2 regions of the Paenibacillus sp. MER 99-2 genome follow, and region 1 is predicted to be linked to the other one. Evidence: riboswitches for the same ligand, from Rfam matches in the RefSeq annotation. Region 1 holds a riboswitch; the other holds the start of a gene.
The links. Region 1 has a riboswitch for cobalamin ahead of M3636_RS17355 (hypothetical protein). Riboswitches for the same ligand answer to the same signal wherever they lie in the genome.
Positions count from the first base shown of each region.

Region 2: another riboswitch for cobalamin. It lies ahead of M3636_RS11440 (ABC transporter substrate-binding protein); the one in region 1 lies ahead of M3636_RS17355 (hypothetical protein).

Region 1 is NZ_JAMAUZ010000003.1:521,071-528,963, forward strand. It holds gene M3636_RS17335 (Ger(x)C family spore germination protein) at 1-251, shown strand, start outside; gene M3636_RS17340 (hypothetical protein) at 244-465, shown strand; gene M3636_RS17345 (GerAB/ArcD/ProY family transporter) at 512-1,714, shown strand; gene M3636_RS17350 (uroporphyrinogen-III synthase) at 1,848-2,672, shown strand; cobalamin riboswitch at 2,916-3,105, shown strand; gene M3636_RS17355 (hypothetical protein) at 3,093-3,344, shown strand; gene cobJ (precorrin-3B C(17)-methyltransferase) at 3,443-5,374, shown strand; gene M3636_RS17365 (sirohydrochlorin chelatase) at 5,538-6,770, shown strand; gene cobK (precorrin-6A reductase) at 6,767-7,537, shown strand; gene M3636_RS17375 (precorrin-8X methylmutase) at 7,662-7,893, shown strand, end outside.
Region 2 is NZ_JAMAUZ010000002.1:132,535-140,427, forward strand. It holds gene cobD (threonine-phosphate decarboxylase CobD) at 161-1,333, shown strand; gene M3636_RS11425 (adenosylcobinamide amidohydrolase) at 1,314-2,126, shown strand; gene cbiB (adenosylcobinamide-phosphate synthase CbiB) at 2,164-3,141, shown strand; gene M3636_RS11435 (histidine phosphatase family protein) at 3,135-3,779, shown strand; cobalamin riboswitch at 3,939-4,092, shown strand; gene M3636_RS11440 (ABC transporter substrate-binding protein) at 4,359-5,366, shown strand; gene M3636_RS11445 (FecCD family ABC transporter permease) at 5,363-6,409, shown strand; gene M3636_RS11450 (ABC transporter ATP-binding protein) at 6,406-7,305, shown strand; gene cobT (nicotinate-nucleotide--dimethylbenzimidazole phosphoribosyltransferase) at 7,349-7,893, shown strand, end outside.

The DNA of each region.
Region 1 (7,893 bases):
TGCATGTCAAGATTAAGAAAGATATTAATGAAGGTATACGACTCATACAGAGTAAATACAATGCGGATATCCTTGGTCTCGGCCGTGCTATTCATCAGCAATTGCCTAAAGAATGGGACAAGATTAAGGATCGTTGGGATGACGTATATCCTGATGTGAACGTTGTGATTGAACCACATATCATCATTGAAAATGTAGGCATCGTCAACAAACCGATCGGGCTTAGTGAGGAGGAAATCGTTCATGATTAGACCACTACTCTTCACCTATTTGTTCATGGTTATTCTTGTGCTCTGGATGGACTTCAAACATCTGAAGCAGGCGGCAGCGATTAATCGCTGGATATCGTACACCATCATTGGGTTTAGTACAGGGATCTTTTTCTATGTCACCCATTTAAGCAAAACGTTCTTCGTTACGGTATGGCTAACCCACTTCATTCAACACTGGCTGCCATTACCCTAATCGATTCTGAGCGGGATGATCATTCCCGCAAGAAAGGAGACATGTTATGAATCAGGCAGTCACCCATCGTCAACTGATTCTGCTGGTCATGCTGCTTAGCATCACGACCACATTGATACAGCCGCATGCACAGGCGATTTATTATGCTGAACAGCATGCATATCTGTCCTATATTCCCGTGTTTTTGGTGATGATTTCTGTGCTTTGGATGTTGAGCCGTGTCCAGCGACGATTTCCGAATCAAGATTTATTTGAATCACTCGTTGTACGACATCCGTTTATGGGTCGGGTGACAGCTCTGCTGTATATTATGTTTTTCCTTTTTGTATTCGCCAGAGATATTCGGTTAATTGGTGACTACATTAGTATCACTTTGCTAGAGACTACACCAATATCCATTATCATCCTATCGCTGATGGTTATGGTCGTTTTTATTGTGAGGGGTGGGCTGGGTTCGCTGATCGGAATGTCGGAGCTGTATATCACGTTATTTCTGGTGAACTCCATCATCGTTCCCTTCATGCTTATTCAGCAGATTGACCTGGATAATCTGATGCCTTATTTTGATATCGATATGGCCGGGGTTGGCAAGGGAAGTTGGTATATCATGTCCTTTTTTGGAGAGATGGTTGCATTGCCGTTTGTTGTGAAAGGTAGTGACTTTCGCTTCAAATCGGTGTTCTGGGGAGTGATGATTGCAGCGCTCTTAATGATGCTGATCTTGGTTGAAACGATCACATCGATCGGGGTTCCTATTGCATCAAGGCTGGTATACCCTTCGTATGAATTAGCAAGGCAGCTGCAAGTGAGTGATTTCCTTGATCGTTTCGATCTAGCACTAGCCGCAGCAACGCTACCAACCATGATTACGAAAATTGCGTTTGATCTCTATTTTATCTGCTGGGGGATGAAACGAATGATTCCGAAAGTGTCTGGTAAAGTGTTGACTGGGCCGATTGCTTTGCTTGGTTTTGTGTGCGCGTTCTGGTTTTTCCGTAATGCAGTCCAACTCTTTCGATTTACAAGAGAATGGACGTGGGTTGCCATTTTGTTTGAGGTGTTGTTGCCGATTCTAATATTTCTGTTTCTGCACCCTCGCAAGCAAGATCGACAACATTCCGCGGCTAAGCAGAGTGGCAGCAGTGGAGGACATAAGCAAACGTCGGATTCAAAAGAATCCACTTCGAAAGATCAGAAAAAAAGTGATGAGGGTACAGATGGTCAAGCGGGAGAGCTTCAGCCTTCCTGATCCAATTCATAAAAAAACGTTATAGCTGAGTATACATCAAATGGCATGAACGAGGTTTCCCTCCACAGAACTACCCTGTATACTGTAGTCAGACTGAAGAACGTTCGGCTGAACGAACTGGGGGGAACTTGGAATGGCTCAACATTTGGCAGGCATACGTGTAGCACTTACAGGACCACGCAAATCCAAAGAAATGTCTATATTAGTAGAGAAAATGGGCGGAGTCCCACTCGTGCGACCTGCACAGGGAACGGTGTTTTTGGATGATCGGAATATTCGCGACGGTCTGGTATCCTGGATCTCTGATCCACCGGACTGGGCTGTACTGACTACGGGTATGGGATTGGATGCGCTATTTGATATGGCGGAGGATATGGAGATTGCGGGACAATTGTTGGACTCCTTATCTGAATCATCCATTGCAGCACGTGGATACAAGACGGTGAATGCACTTCGCAAACGTAAGCTGAATCCGTTAGTTCGGGATGATGATGGCAGTACAGATGGATTAATTCGGGAATTGGAGCCACATGATCTTGCGGGGAAAAAGGTTATATTGCAGCTACATGGTGAGACAGCACCAAAGCTGGTAAACTGGCTGCAAGAACAGGGTGCAGAGGTTCGACAAGTGCTACCTTACCGCCATGTCCCTCCAGAGGATCATGAACTAGAACTGCTATTGAATGAGATTGTGAACCATGAAGTTAATGCGGTAGCTTTTACAAGTGGACCCCAGGTTCGCTTTTTGACGGCATACGCTACATCCCAAGGAAAGCTAGAAGAGATGCTGCAAGCCTTTCGTGAAGGGGTCATTCCTGCTTCTGTGGGTAAAGTTACGGCGAATGCGATGCGGGAAGAAGGCATTGAGGCACTTGTTGTGCCCGAAGAAGAGAAGATGGGTGCCCTGATTGTGGAGCTAGGACGTTATTATGCTGCCGCAAACGTGGACAAAGCTTAGGCGACACTCGATAAAAATAGGTGCACTAAACGGTCTTTTGGCATAAAGATCGTACCATGCATAAGAAATGTACATGTTATCCTGATCCATTTTTGGGTCAGGATTTTTGCTGTTTTCAAGTGGATACACCCTGAATAACTCCGAATAAAACAGAAGAAAGGTAGCTGGTACATTCATATCTTAAACATGGACATTTTTTCCGAAGCGATGTTATGATAAAAACAAATTATTCACATTATGCTCATATATGAAAACAAGCAAGGTGCTCTTGCGTCAGGCAAGAGATAACAGGGAATCGGGTGCAAATCCCGAGCGGTCCCGCCACTGTAATGGTGAAGCTCTTTTTTGGTTGATGTCACTCGTCATTCGGGGAAGGCAGAAGAAGAAGCTAATGATCCAGAGCCAGGAGACCTACCTTGCATGTGTCACCAAACCCTTCGCGGAAAGGAGTGGTGTACGAATAATCAGGAAACAGGCGGACAGACGGTTCGCCTGGTAGGCCTTTTATTTGGCGTATTCAACAACTGGATGGTGCTCTTCGCATTATGTCTTGTGGTTGTTTTCTTGAGTGTACGTACATACGTATCCCATCCGATTGTAGGATGGGATTTTTTGATTTTGAGAGATTATTATGAGAATCGTTGTTGGTCGAATGCATTTATCCATTTTTGAACAAAACGCTGCTTGATGAAGCATATTTATATAGAAGACGCTGAAAACGGAATTGTAGAATGTGCAGGTTTATTTAGGGTGATGGAGGAGGAGAAGCGATGCAAGGTCAAGGTAAGTTGCTGGTCATCGGATTTGGCCCAGGCGCGATGGAACATATTACGAATCGTGCACTTGAGGCGCTTCAGGAGAGCGAGGTTATCATCGGCTACAACACGTATGTCGATCTTATTCGGCCGTTGTTGAACGGACAAGCGATCGTGCGGACGGGGATGACAGAGGAAGTAAGCCGGGCTCAGGAAGCGGTTAGACAGGCCGAAATGGGCAAAATTGTTGCGGTAATCTCCAGTGGTGACGCCGGTGTATATGGTATGGCAGGTCTAGTCTACGAAGTATTGATGGAGCAGGGATGGAAACCTGAGAGCGGTGTTGCCGTTGAAGTGATTCCAGGCGTATCGGCTATTAATTCCTGTGCTTCGCTGCTCGGTGCACCGGTGATGCATGATGCGTGTACGATCAGCTTAAGTGATCATCTTACCCCATGGGAAACGATTATTCGCCGGGTCGAAGCAGCGGCGTCAGCGGACTTTGTCATTGCACTCTATAACCCGCGCAGTGGGCGCAGAACACGCCAAATTGTCGAGACTCAGGAAATGCTGCTTCGTTACCGTGATCCCCAAACTCCGGTTGGATTGGTGAAAAGCGCCTATCGGGATCGTCAGGACGTTGTTATGACTACCCTGGAGGATATGCTTAACCATGATATCGGGATGCTGACCACCGTGATCATCGGTAACTCTTCGACCATGATGTACGAAGGGCTCATGGTCACTCCTCGTGGGTATCAGCGCAAATATACGCTGAATACCACGGAACAGTCGCTCAGACCTCATGAGCGACTTCGCACCGAAGCCGAGCCATGGTCGCTCGGCGCAAGAGAAGCCCGCGCTGCCACCTCCGGTGAGGCAGCGGGCGCGGACGCGGCTCGCGAAGCGCAAGCCGCGAAGCTCCAGGCGGAGCCAGCCATGCCCGGCGTGAGCGCCGGAACAGGCCCAGCTCCGCAGAGCCAGCCGCCTGCCGGTGCAGGAGCCTCTGCTGCGCAGGCATCGCACCCGGCTGGCGGCGGCACCGCCGTGCTCGCTGGCGAGCGGCCAGCGTCAGCGCTGGCAGAAGCCGCGCCGCGCGCAGCGGTTGCTTCGCCGCAAGCGGGCGCCGCTGAGCTGGCGGCGGAAGCGCTAACGCGGCTCGCGGTAGGCGGTGCCCTCGCGGGCGAGTCCGCTCGCCGCTGGCTGGACGCGGCGCCTGCTGCGCCTGGCGTGGCTGGCGATGCACCGCAGGCCGCAGGCGCAACGGCGGTGCGCACTGCGCCCGCACCAGGGCAGAAGCCGCCGCTGTTCGAAGTTGGCGTATCGCCTGGCGTCGGCAACAAGAAGTTCACTGCCGCGCAGATGGCATTGCTCGCACAGTGCGCGAGTGAGGATGGGGAGCTGGAGTATACACCAGAGCACCAGATTATATTGCGCGTGCCAACCTTTGAGCCTGATCAGCTGGTAGACGAGCTGCGCGCAGCCAATTTTATCGTAGTGCCGATCGGTGATGTCATTAAAGTGAAGGCTTGTGACTTCTGTGATATGGAGAAAGATGATGCTGTGCCGATGGCTAATCATTTGCAGGCCGTTATTGGCGGATTGAATGCTCCGAAGGAAACAAGCGTTGCCCTTAATGGCTGTGGAATGGCTTGTTATGGTGCGGTGCTTGAAGATATCGGAATTGTGTATCGCAAAGGCGGGTATGACCTGTTCCTTGGCGGTAAGAAGTTTGGACGTAATGCTCACCCTGCACAACCTGTGGCTGAAGGCATTAAGGGGGATGAGATTGGTGGCATCGTGGAACGGATTGTCGCGGAGTATCGGGAAAAAGGACATCCGAATGAGCGTTTTCATAAATTTTTCAAACGTGTTGGCGTGATTCAAGGCTTCCGTCATGTGGATGCACCCGTTACGGTGGAAGTTAATCCGATCTGTGGTGACTAGTCTTCTGCGCAAACACACAAGAACTCACAAGGCTATATGTGTGTTATGAAAAAGGACTATTTTTCAGAAACATGCGATTGGCGATGTGCGATGAATGGAATACAAATACGATTTGATGAGATGCCTAGATCTGAAGATCAGGCTGGGGAGGAATTAACCGGAGATGAATGCGATATTACTGGTGGGGCATGGTAGCCGTGATCCTGAGGGAAACCGGGAGTTAATGGAGTTTGCAAACTCGGTGGCAGAGAGAGCACCTGAGAATACGATTGTGGAAACTTGTTTTTTGGAGTTGGCTAAACCGGGTATTGCTCAAGGCGTAACGGCATGTGTAGAAAAGGGTGCGACTCGCGTTGTGCTTGTACCGATTATTTTGTTTGCAGCGGGTCATGCCAAAATCGATATTCCAAATGCCATTGACCGCGCCAAAGCGCGTTATCCGCAAGTGGAATTCATCTATGGACGTCCGATCGGTGTGCACGAGAAGGTCATTCAGATTATGCAGACCCGTTTGAAGGAAGCACAACCTGTATCTGCAAATTCCGGCGGGGGAACGGCTGTAGCGACTGCACCGGTGGCAACCGATGAAGAGACTGCGATCCTGGTGCTGGGGCGCGGCAGTAGTGACCCTGATGCGAATAGTGACTTTTTCAAAATGACTCGTATGTTGTGGGAGAAGTTGCCCTACAAGTGGGCAGAGAGCAGCTTCATCGGTGTAACGCAGCCTTCCTTCCCGGATGGACTGCAACGTTGCCTTCTGCTTGGAGCCAAAAAAATTATTGTGATGCCGTACTTCCTGTTCACAGGTGTGCTTATTAAACGTATTGATGAGATGACTGCAGAATTCGCAGCAGCACATCCGGATGTTCAGGTGGAGATCGGGGGATATTTCGGTCTACATCCACAACTGGTGGAAGTCGTGCTGGAACGAGCTAATGAAGGCTTAAATGGACGTGTAGCTGCCAACTGTGACAATTGCCAGTTCAGACTGGAAGCGGCGAAACATCACCATCATCACCACGACCACGATCACGACCATGATCATCACCATGACCACGATCATCATCACGACCATCATCACCACGATCATGTGCATACACATCATCACGAAGAGACTCATGATCACGCACACGATCATGGACATGCTCACGATCACACTCATGAGCACCATGAGCATCAGCATGCGGTAGAGGAACACGAGAAGAATATTGATAACGCTGGTCAGAAGTTGGCGCCCGATTTCCATCACGATCACGATGGCGAGTTACATCATACTCATCACGATCAAGAAATTATTACGGGTCACCACGTTGATGCGCCTTCGCCTGCCGAAGCAGATGAGACGACAACTAACGCACAGATTGCTGTAGCGGAGGAGCAGGTGAAGGGCTCATGATCTTCATGTTATGTGGGACAAGCGATGCGCGGGAGCTCGCATTACAAATTCAGCAGCAAGGTACAGAGGTGCTGACATCTGTGGTGACAGAGAGCGCGGCGAATAGTCTGTCTGAGGCAGGTTTGCCGGTACGCACAGGTCGTTTGACGATTCCAGCGATGGTAGAACTGGTGCAAAAACAAGGAAGTCGAGCCATCGTAGATGCGAGCCATCCATTTGCTGAAGAGGCACATGCCAATGCAATGGAAGCAGCCAAACAAGCAGGTATTCCATACATTCGTTACGAGCGTACAGGACTTGCCTACGACGACCATCCGTTGTTGCATGTAGTTTCTTCTTATGATGAAGCGGCGTTAAAAGCGAAGGAACTTAAAGGCGCTGTCATGCTAACGACGGGCAGCAAGACACTGCAAATTTTCACAAAACATCTGCTTGGAGATCCGGATATTCGTCTCGTTGCTCGCATGCTTCCGCGTCTCGATAATATGGAGAAATGCAATGAGCTAGGAATGGAACAGCGCAATATTATTGCGATGCAGGGGCCATTTTCACGTGAGATGAATGAAGCGTTGTACAAGCACTTTGCCACAACCGTTATGGTCACCAAGGAAAGCGGCAAAACCGGAGCCGTTGATGAGAAAATCCAATCTGCGTTAGAACTGGGTATTCATGTGGTGCTGATCTCACGCCCTGAGGCGGAGTTTGGAACGGTATTTGATGAATTTGATGGTGTACTAAGTGAGCTGAGCCGTGTACTGGTGCCTTAAGACGCACATACAGAGCTTGTTCCAAAAGTCCGCTTTTGATTACGCACATATAGTCCAAATTTTCAACATTTAATTTTAAATGAATTAATTAATTTCATAATCCCTTTTTAGGAGTGAATGCATGATGGATTTCAAAACAGATTTCAAACCGCTGACAGTACAGCCGCAGGAAATTGAAGGCAAAAGCTTCGAGATGATCACCGAGGAGCTGGGCGAGCATCCGTTCACGGACGAGCAGTACCCAGTCGTGCAACGTGTCATTCACGCATCTGCTGACTTTGAACTGGGCCGGAGCATGGTATTTCACCCTGATGCGATCCAAGCCGGGATTGCAGCACTGCGTGCTGGCCAATCCG
Region 2 (7,893 bases), on a different contig from region 1:
AATTCCTTCTCTATTGTAAACGAATTGCCCTAATGACACAAAGAAATTAGACAAGTCTACGATTTCAGCCAAGCATAGACAAAACAAGATTGACCCCAACCTGTGATCGACTCCATAATAAAATGGACATGCAGAAAGGATGACGGACAGAATGACCGGTATGATCGAAGTATTCGGACATGGTGGCGATGTGGAGACAGCGGCTTCCCGTTTCGGGGGTAATCCGGCCGACTTTCTCGATTTTAGCGCAAACATCAACCCGATGGGGCCACCTCAGAACGTATTACATGCACTGCAACAGGGCTTACAAACCATCTTGCGTTACCCTGATCCAGGGCACAGAGCCTTCAAAGCAAGACTTAGCGAGTATCTTGGTGTACAGCCTGATCAGATCTCTGTTGGAAATGGTGCTGCGGAGAGTATGGCGTTGATCTTACTGGGTCTTGCGCCCCGTACTGTAGGTACGGTGGAGCCTGGCTTCTCGGAGTATAGTGCGTTAGCTAAGCAATTTGGAGCTGAGGTTCTTCATGTGTACGGACGTGAAGAAATGGACTGGCGAGCAGAGGTAGCGGATATCGAGAGGCTCATGGATCAAGTGGATCTATTGTTTCTAGGGCAGCCCAACAATCCCAACGGAGTTCAATATCCTGTAGAAGTGCTTCATCGTCTGGCTCGCTCAGCAGAAAGAACGGGCACGATCCTAGTGATTGATGAAGCGTTCATGGACTTTATACCAGAAGCTAGGCGGCAGTCCCTTGCACCTCGATTAAGTGATTACCCGCAGGTTATGATCATCCGTTCAATGACGAAGTTTTACGCGATTCCGGGACTGCGTCTAGGTTATGCGATGGCACGACCTGAACTAATACAAGCCATGACTGCGAAGCAAGTCACTTGGAGTGTTAACGGGCTGGCGCTGATTGCGGGGGAAGCCTGCCTCCGTGATGGGGAGAGCTTTGAACAGGAAACTCTGGCTTATGTTTCTCGTGAACGGAACCTATTGACTGAGGGGCTGGAGGCATGTGGTTGTCAGGTGACGCGCGGAGAAGCTAACTTTATATTGGCTCGTTTGCCGGAACCGTGGTCAGCAGCCTCTATGCAGACTGAACTAGGAGAGCGGGGGATTCTCATTCGGAGCTGTGCCATGTATCCTGGGCTTGGTGAACGACATGTTCGGTTTGCGGTGAAGGATGCGGATGCCAATGGGCGTTTGCTGAGCGTGATGCAAAGTGTGATTGCTCAGAGTAATCCTCAGCACATCTCTCAGAGTCAATTTCAGGACATTTCTCACGTAAAGGAAGGTGGCTCGAACGATGACCTTACCATTTCTTGAGGAATCGAAGGGGAGACAAACCTATCGTTATCCCGGTGACTATGCTTCTTCTATATGGCCGGGATTGACAATTAGCGCACAAGAACGCCATGTAAAAGCATGCATTCCCTCTGTAGCTACTGCGATCTCCAGTGCAGTTTACGGCGGGGGCATGGTTGAACTGGATCGTATATTTAATATTTATGTAGATAAGCATTATCGCTGTGATGATCCTCCGCGCGATATACAGCGACTACTCCGTGAGTGGAAGGAACGAGAGGATGTGTGTACCGGTCTGCTGACAGCCGTGCGTCTGGAACATACGTCGATTCAAGAGTACGCGAGCCCCGACTTTGGGCTTCTATGCTGTACGACGGCAGGGGTATCGAATGCTGCACGCGCCGGTTCAGCAAGAGTGGTATTTGATGCGATGGGGAACCGAACGGATGCTGTCCAGAAACTGGATGGAGCGTACACACCCGGTACCATTAATATGATGTTGTGGTATAACGGTCGTTTGACGAATGGAGCCATGGTGAATGCGATTCAGACTGCAGTAGAAGCGAAAGCTGCTGCTCTGGCTGATGCTGGTGTGAGCGATTCCGAGAATGGTCTAACGGCTACTGGAACCACCACAGATGCGATCGTGCTCGCGGTGAGTCAGGATCAGCAGAGGCCGCTTTTGACTTATGCAGGAACGGCCACCGTTCTAGGGTCGGTCATTGGCAGACTTGTCTATGATACGATTACGGAAAGTCTGCAGGCCGGGCGCTGGTGCAATGTGGCGGGAGGAACAACAAAAAATGATACTTGAATTGAATCAATGGTTTTCTTCGTCATTCTGGATCGGGATGACAGGGGCTTGGATTATCATCGCAGCATACATATTAGATCGTTGTATCGGAGATCCGAGATGGATACCTCATCCAGTCATCGGTATGGGGAAAGCCATTTCTGCACTGGAGCGAACCATACGATCTCGTGTGACTTCCAATCAAGGGCTCAAAAAAGCGGGAATCTGGTTTCCAATCCTGATTGCAGGGGGTTCTTTTGCCGTGACTTGGGGACTGATCTATCTCCTTGCACTTATTCATCCAGTGGTTGCGGTGATCGCTGAGGTCATATTGATTGCGACAACGATTGCTTCCAAAGGATTAAAGGACGCAGGGATGGACGTATATCGTCATCTCATTCAGGGAGATTTTCCCGCTGCGAGGCGTGCTCTTGGTATGATTGTAGGACGTGATACAGCGCATCTAGATGAACCTGAGATCGTAAGGGGAACGGTGGAGACGGTAGCTGAGAATATTGTGGATGCAATCGTATCTCCTTTGTTCTACGCCCTTATTGGCGGCGCGCCGCTTGCCATGGCATATCGAGCCGTCAATACACTGGATTCCATGGTCGGTTACAAAAACGATAAATATCTACATCTCGGCTGGGCATCCGCCCGTTTGGATGATTGGGCTAACTGGATTCCAGCTCGAATCACGGCTTTATTATTGATTAGCGGAGCATGGATCATGAAGCTAGATGCAAGAAGAGCAGCACAGATGGTATCCCGAGATGCCAGATTGCATCCGAGCCCGAATAGCGGCTTTCCCGAGTCAGCCGTTGCAGGTGCGCTGGGGATCAGACTGGGTGGGCATAACGTGTATCATGGTGTCTCGTCTTTTCGTGCATATATGGGAGAACCGACTCGCTCAATGGGAGCAGAGGATATCGTGAGAACGACCCGCCTCATGTTCTGGTCGGCAGGTTCATTTGTCATTCTGTGTGTGTTTGCTTCCCTCGGGATCTGGCTAGCTGGAGGTACATTACTGTGGTGATATCGAATAAGGAAAACGAAATGCATTCGCTTGATCTCATTTTTATCCGTCATGGGTCAACGTTGTGGAATCAGGAAAAAAGATATCTTGGGCATACGGATATCGGTCTCCTGCCTGAAGCGAATCAAGAGCTTGCTCCGCTCAGGGAGCAGCTTCGTAACTTCTGTTGGAGCAAGCTTTACTCCAGTGACCTACTGCGCTGTCGGCAGACCCTCACAAATGTCGCTCCTATGCAACAGGAGCAGGCACAGCTAGATGCACGGCTCAGAGAGATTGATTTTGGGGAGTGGGAGGGCAAGACGTATGATCAACTCCAACACATTCAGCAATATCGAGACTGGATTGATGATCCACAGAGCGTGACACCACCGAAGGGGGAGTCATGGCAGGCATTTACTGCAAGGATTGATTCTTTTCTGGATACTTGCTTGTTGCACGATGCAATGTCCAAACCAGTAAAGGTTGATCTACCTCAGATTGGTATCGTGACACATGGCGGTGTGATCCGATATGCGATATCTCGCCTAATCCCTGATCTGAACTTCTGGGGTACGCAGGTTATTCCAGGCCAAGCCATTAAGGTCAGGCTGGATTACGGGGCGAGCGGATGGGTAGGAAGCCAGATGGCATTTCCTTGAATCGGCTTGTAAGGTTGTACAATATAACCTATAATCACAACAGACGTGTGACGATGCGTAGGGGTTTGATGGGTCTAATCAAGGATTAGATGCTCAACCATACGTATACAACTAATATGCTCAATTGAATGTTTAGATCATAAGCGACCAAGGGTTCCGTATGCATTGGAGTTGCATGGTTATGTGTATTCATACCATGTACGTACGCAAACGGATGAAATAGGGAAGCTGGTGTAAATCCGGCACGGTCCCGCCACTGTGAATCAGGAATAATCCTGTAAGTCAGGTTACCTGCCCTGGACGTATAGACCGGTGTTCCTTCGAGGAAAGGACAGCGTTTCGGGCAGTGTTCTGTGTATGAACAGCGCAGGTGATTCATCATGCGTAGAGCACGCCATATGCGAGACGTTATCCCTGATCCTGTTGTAAGGATTGGGGATTTTTATTGTTCCAATATGGGTTCTTCACTCTCCGATAACGTGTAAATGTTGAAGTTCAACCTTATACAGGAACATCAAGATATGAGCATTTAGTTTTTGAGCACACACAGGGTCAATAGAACAGATAGAGAAGGGGAGAATGAACAGAATGAATATCAAGAACTGGAAAAGCGTAGCGTCCCTGCTTAGTGCAGCAGCACTAGCACTGGCTTTGGCTGGATGTGGCAATGCAACAACGAATGAGGGGTCAGGAGCATCACAGCAACCTGCACAGGAACAGAGTCAAGAACAGACAACAACGGATCTCAAGACACAATATCCAATTACCGTTACAGATGCAACAGGTGAGACATTCACGTTTGAAAAGGCACCAGCCAAAATTGTATCTGTATCTCCAGCGGAGACAGAGTCGTTGTTCGCCCTTGGATTGGACGAGCAGATCGTAGGTGTATCTGATTTTGATGATTACCCTGAAGCAGCTACAACGAAGCCCAAAATGGGCGGTGTATCTAAACCGAATGAAGAGTCCATCATTGCAGCGGATGCAGACATCGTATTCACAGGCATCTCCATGAATGAAGAAGCGGTGAAGAAATTCCGTGACCTGGGGATTGTTATTTTCAAGACTGATCCAAAATCAGTAGACGATGTAGCGAACAACATTGAAACATTTGGTCAAATTACGGATACACAGGAAAAAGCACAAGAGCTCATCGCGAAGATGAAACAAGATGTAACAGATGTTACTGAAGCGGTGAAGGCGGTTAAACCGGAAGAGAAGAAGAACGTATATGTTGAATTTTCCCCGGGCTGGACAGTGGGTAAAGGTGAGTTCATGGATGAGCTGATCACACTTGCTGGAGGAAACAACGTTGCTTCTGATTTGCAAGGCTGGAACGAAATTAATGAAGAAAATATCATTGCTGCGAACCCAGATGTAATTCTGTATGCCAATGATGTCATTGATGAGAATTCCAAAACACTGGATCAAATTATCAAAGCTCGTAGCGGCTGGGATCAGATTACTGCGGTAAAAGACGATGCGGTTATCGGTCTAGATGCCAACCTACTTAGCCGTCCAGGACCACGGGTAACCGAAGGTCTGAAAGCCGTAGCTAAAGCGATCTACCCTGATCTGTTCCAATGAGTAAAAAGCTAGCGGTGTACGGGACGGCTGGGATAGGACTGCTGGTGTTGACGGTGCTGATCTGCACGGGCATTGGTTCAGTATCCTTGCCTGTCCGTGACATTGCAGGTATTCTGCTGCATCACATTCCGTGGATCGGGGATTGGATTACTCCCGATTGGAGCACAGCAGCAGAACAGATTATATGGAAGGTGCGATTCCCGCGGGTACTGCTTGCCGTGCTCGTGGGCGCCTCTCTAGCAATAGCGGGTGCTGGCTTCCAAGGGGTGCTTCGTAACCCTCTTGCAGATCCGTTTACGTTAGGCGTATCATCTGGTGCATCGGTGGGTGCAGCATTTCTGATTTTCTTCGGATTACAATATGCATTAATCGGAATCTGGACCTTGCCTTTGGTTGCGTTCCTAACCGGCGTGTTGACGCTATGGTTCGTGCTGGCACTAGCTCGTGAGGGTCGAAAAATACCAACACATAGCCTAATTCTGGCGGGCGTGGTCATGCAAAGTTTCCTAGGGGCAGTTGTCTCCTTCCTATCGACGATGTCGAAACAGACGATTAATGAAATTATATACTGGACGATGGGAAGTCTGGCACTGCGTGGGTGGTCGTATACGGCCATCCTTTTCCCATATTTTCTGCTTGGTCTGATTTTCCTCTGGAGTCGTGCACGTTCGTTGAATGTGCTTGCTCTGGGAGAGCGTCAGGCGGCTCACATTGGAGTTCAGGTGGATAGATTGAAGCTATCAGTGTTAGCGGTTGGCACGTTGCTCACAGCAGGAGCCGTATCGGTGTCAGGTGTCATCGGTTTTGTAGGCCTTGTCATTCCACATATTCTTAGGCTGATCGTAGGGCCGGACTATCGTCTGCTGGTTCCATTATCCGCAATTGGCGGAGCCATCTTCATGGTGTGGGCAGATACGATCGCTCGTACAGTACTTGCACCAACTGAAATTCCACTTGGCGTTGTCACCGCATTTGTGGGTGCACCGTTCTTCGCCTACCTTTTGCACAGAAACAAGAAGCTTCGTAAAGGGATGATGCCATGAGTAAAGACACGAACTATACGGTGCATGCCAATCGGAATGAACCTATCCATACGGGTGAACGGGCAGATCCGAGTTTCGATACTCAGCGTGGTATAAGGAAACCTTTGATTGAAGTCGATGGAGTAGGTAAACGGTATGGTCAGCATCAGGCGTTAAATGGTGTGAGTTGGCAGATCGCAGAAGGCGATTGGTGGGGTGTTGTAGGTCCTAACGGAAGTGGCAAATCAACCTTACTGCAACTATTGGCGGGCACGGAGTCGGTTAGTGAGGGCAGTATTCAACTGAATGGCAGGAATATCACTTCGTATAGCCGCAAGGATCTGTCTCGTATGATTGCTGTTCTGCAGCAGGATGGACTGCCTGCAATCTCATATCCGGTAAGGGATGTTGTGGAAATGGGGCGTTATCCCTATCAGAACTGGCTTGGTCGTGATTCGGGTGATGGCGAGAAGATCGTTGATCGTGTGCTAGAGGAATTAGGTCTGTCCGAGCTTGCGGATCGTCCTCTGGATGCGCTCAGTGGAGGACAACGTCAGCGGGTAGCCCTTGCTAAAGTGATGGCACAGGAACCGAGCATTCTTTTGTTAGACGAGCCCACAACGTTTCTGGATATCCGTTATCAGTTGCAATTTATGGAGTTATTATCGACATGGCGTCAAAGAAATCGAATTACGATTGTGGCAGTGTTGCATGATCTGAACCTAGCTGCACAGTTTTGTGATCATATTCTGGCTTTGAAAGAAGGCGAAACTGCTGGCTCTGGAACCCCTCATGCACTGATGACCGAGGAACATATTCGAGAGATCTTCCAAGTGAACCCTGCGATGGTGAAGCATCCAGATCATGGCATTCCCCAGTTGCTGCTGCGCCGGGAGCATGAAGAGCCGAAGAATTGATCGGGGTATATACCCACATATTGATGAAGGAAGTGCTAGTTGTATGCGTAATGAACAGGTGTTGGAGCAGTTAATACGTCGAATCACAGATCCTCATGAGCAGGTCGCGGCAGAAGCTGCAGCTCATGTGGATATCCTCACGAAGCCGCCAGGCAGTCTTGGCAAACTGGAGGAGCTCGTTATTCGCCTAGCAGGTATTACAGGACAGAGTCGTCCTTGCTTCGAACGTCGAGCGGTGATCGTGATGGCAGCAGACCATGGTGTAGTTGCCGAAGGTGTCAGTGCATTCCCTGCTGAGGTAACACCGCAGATGGTTCTTAATTTTCTGGCGGGTGGAGCGGCCGTTAACGTGCTTGCCCGGCATGCTGGCGCAGATGTGCTCTGTGTAGATATTGGAGTGAATGCTGATCTAGAACACACCGATCTCATCTCCCGCAAAGTCCGCAAAGGCACAGCTAACATGGCGAAAGGCCCAGCGATGACTCGGGATGAAGCAATCCAAGCGATCCTCGTTGGCGCCGAAGTGGTCACGTCAGAAGTCGACCGAGGAACGCAGATATTTGTAACTGGAGAGATGGGGATTGGCAA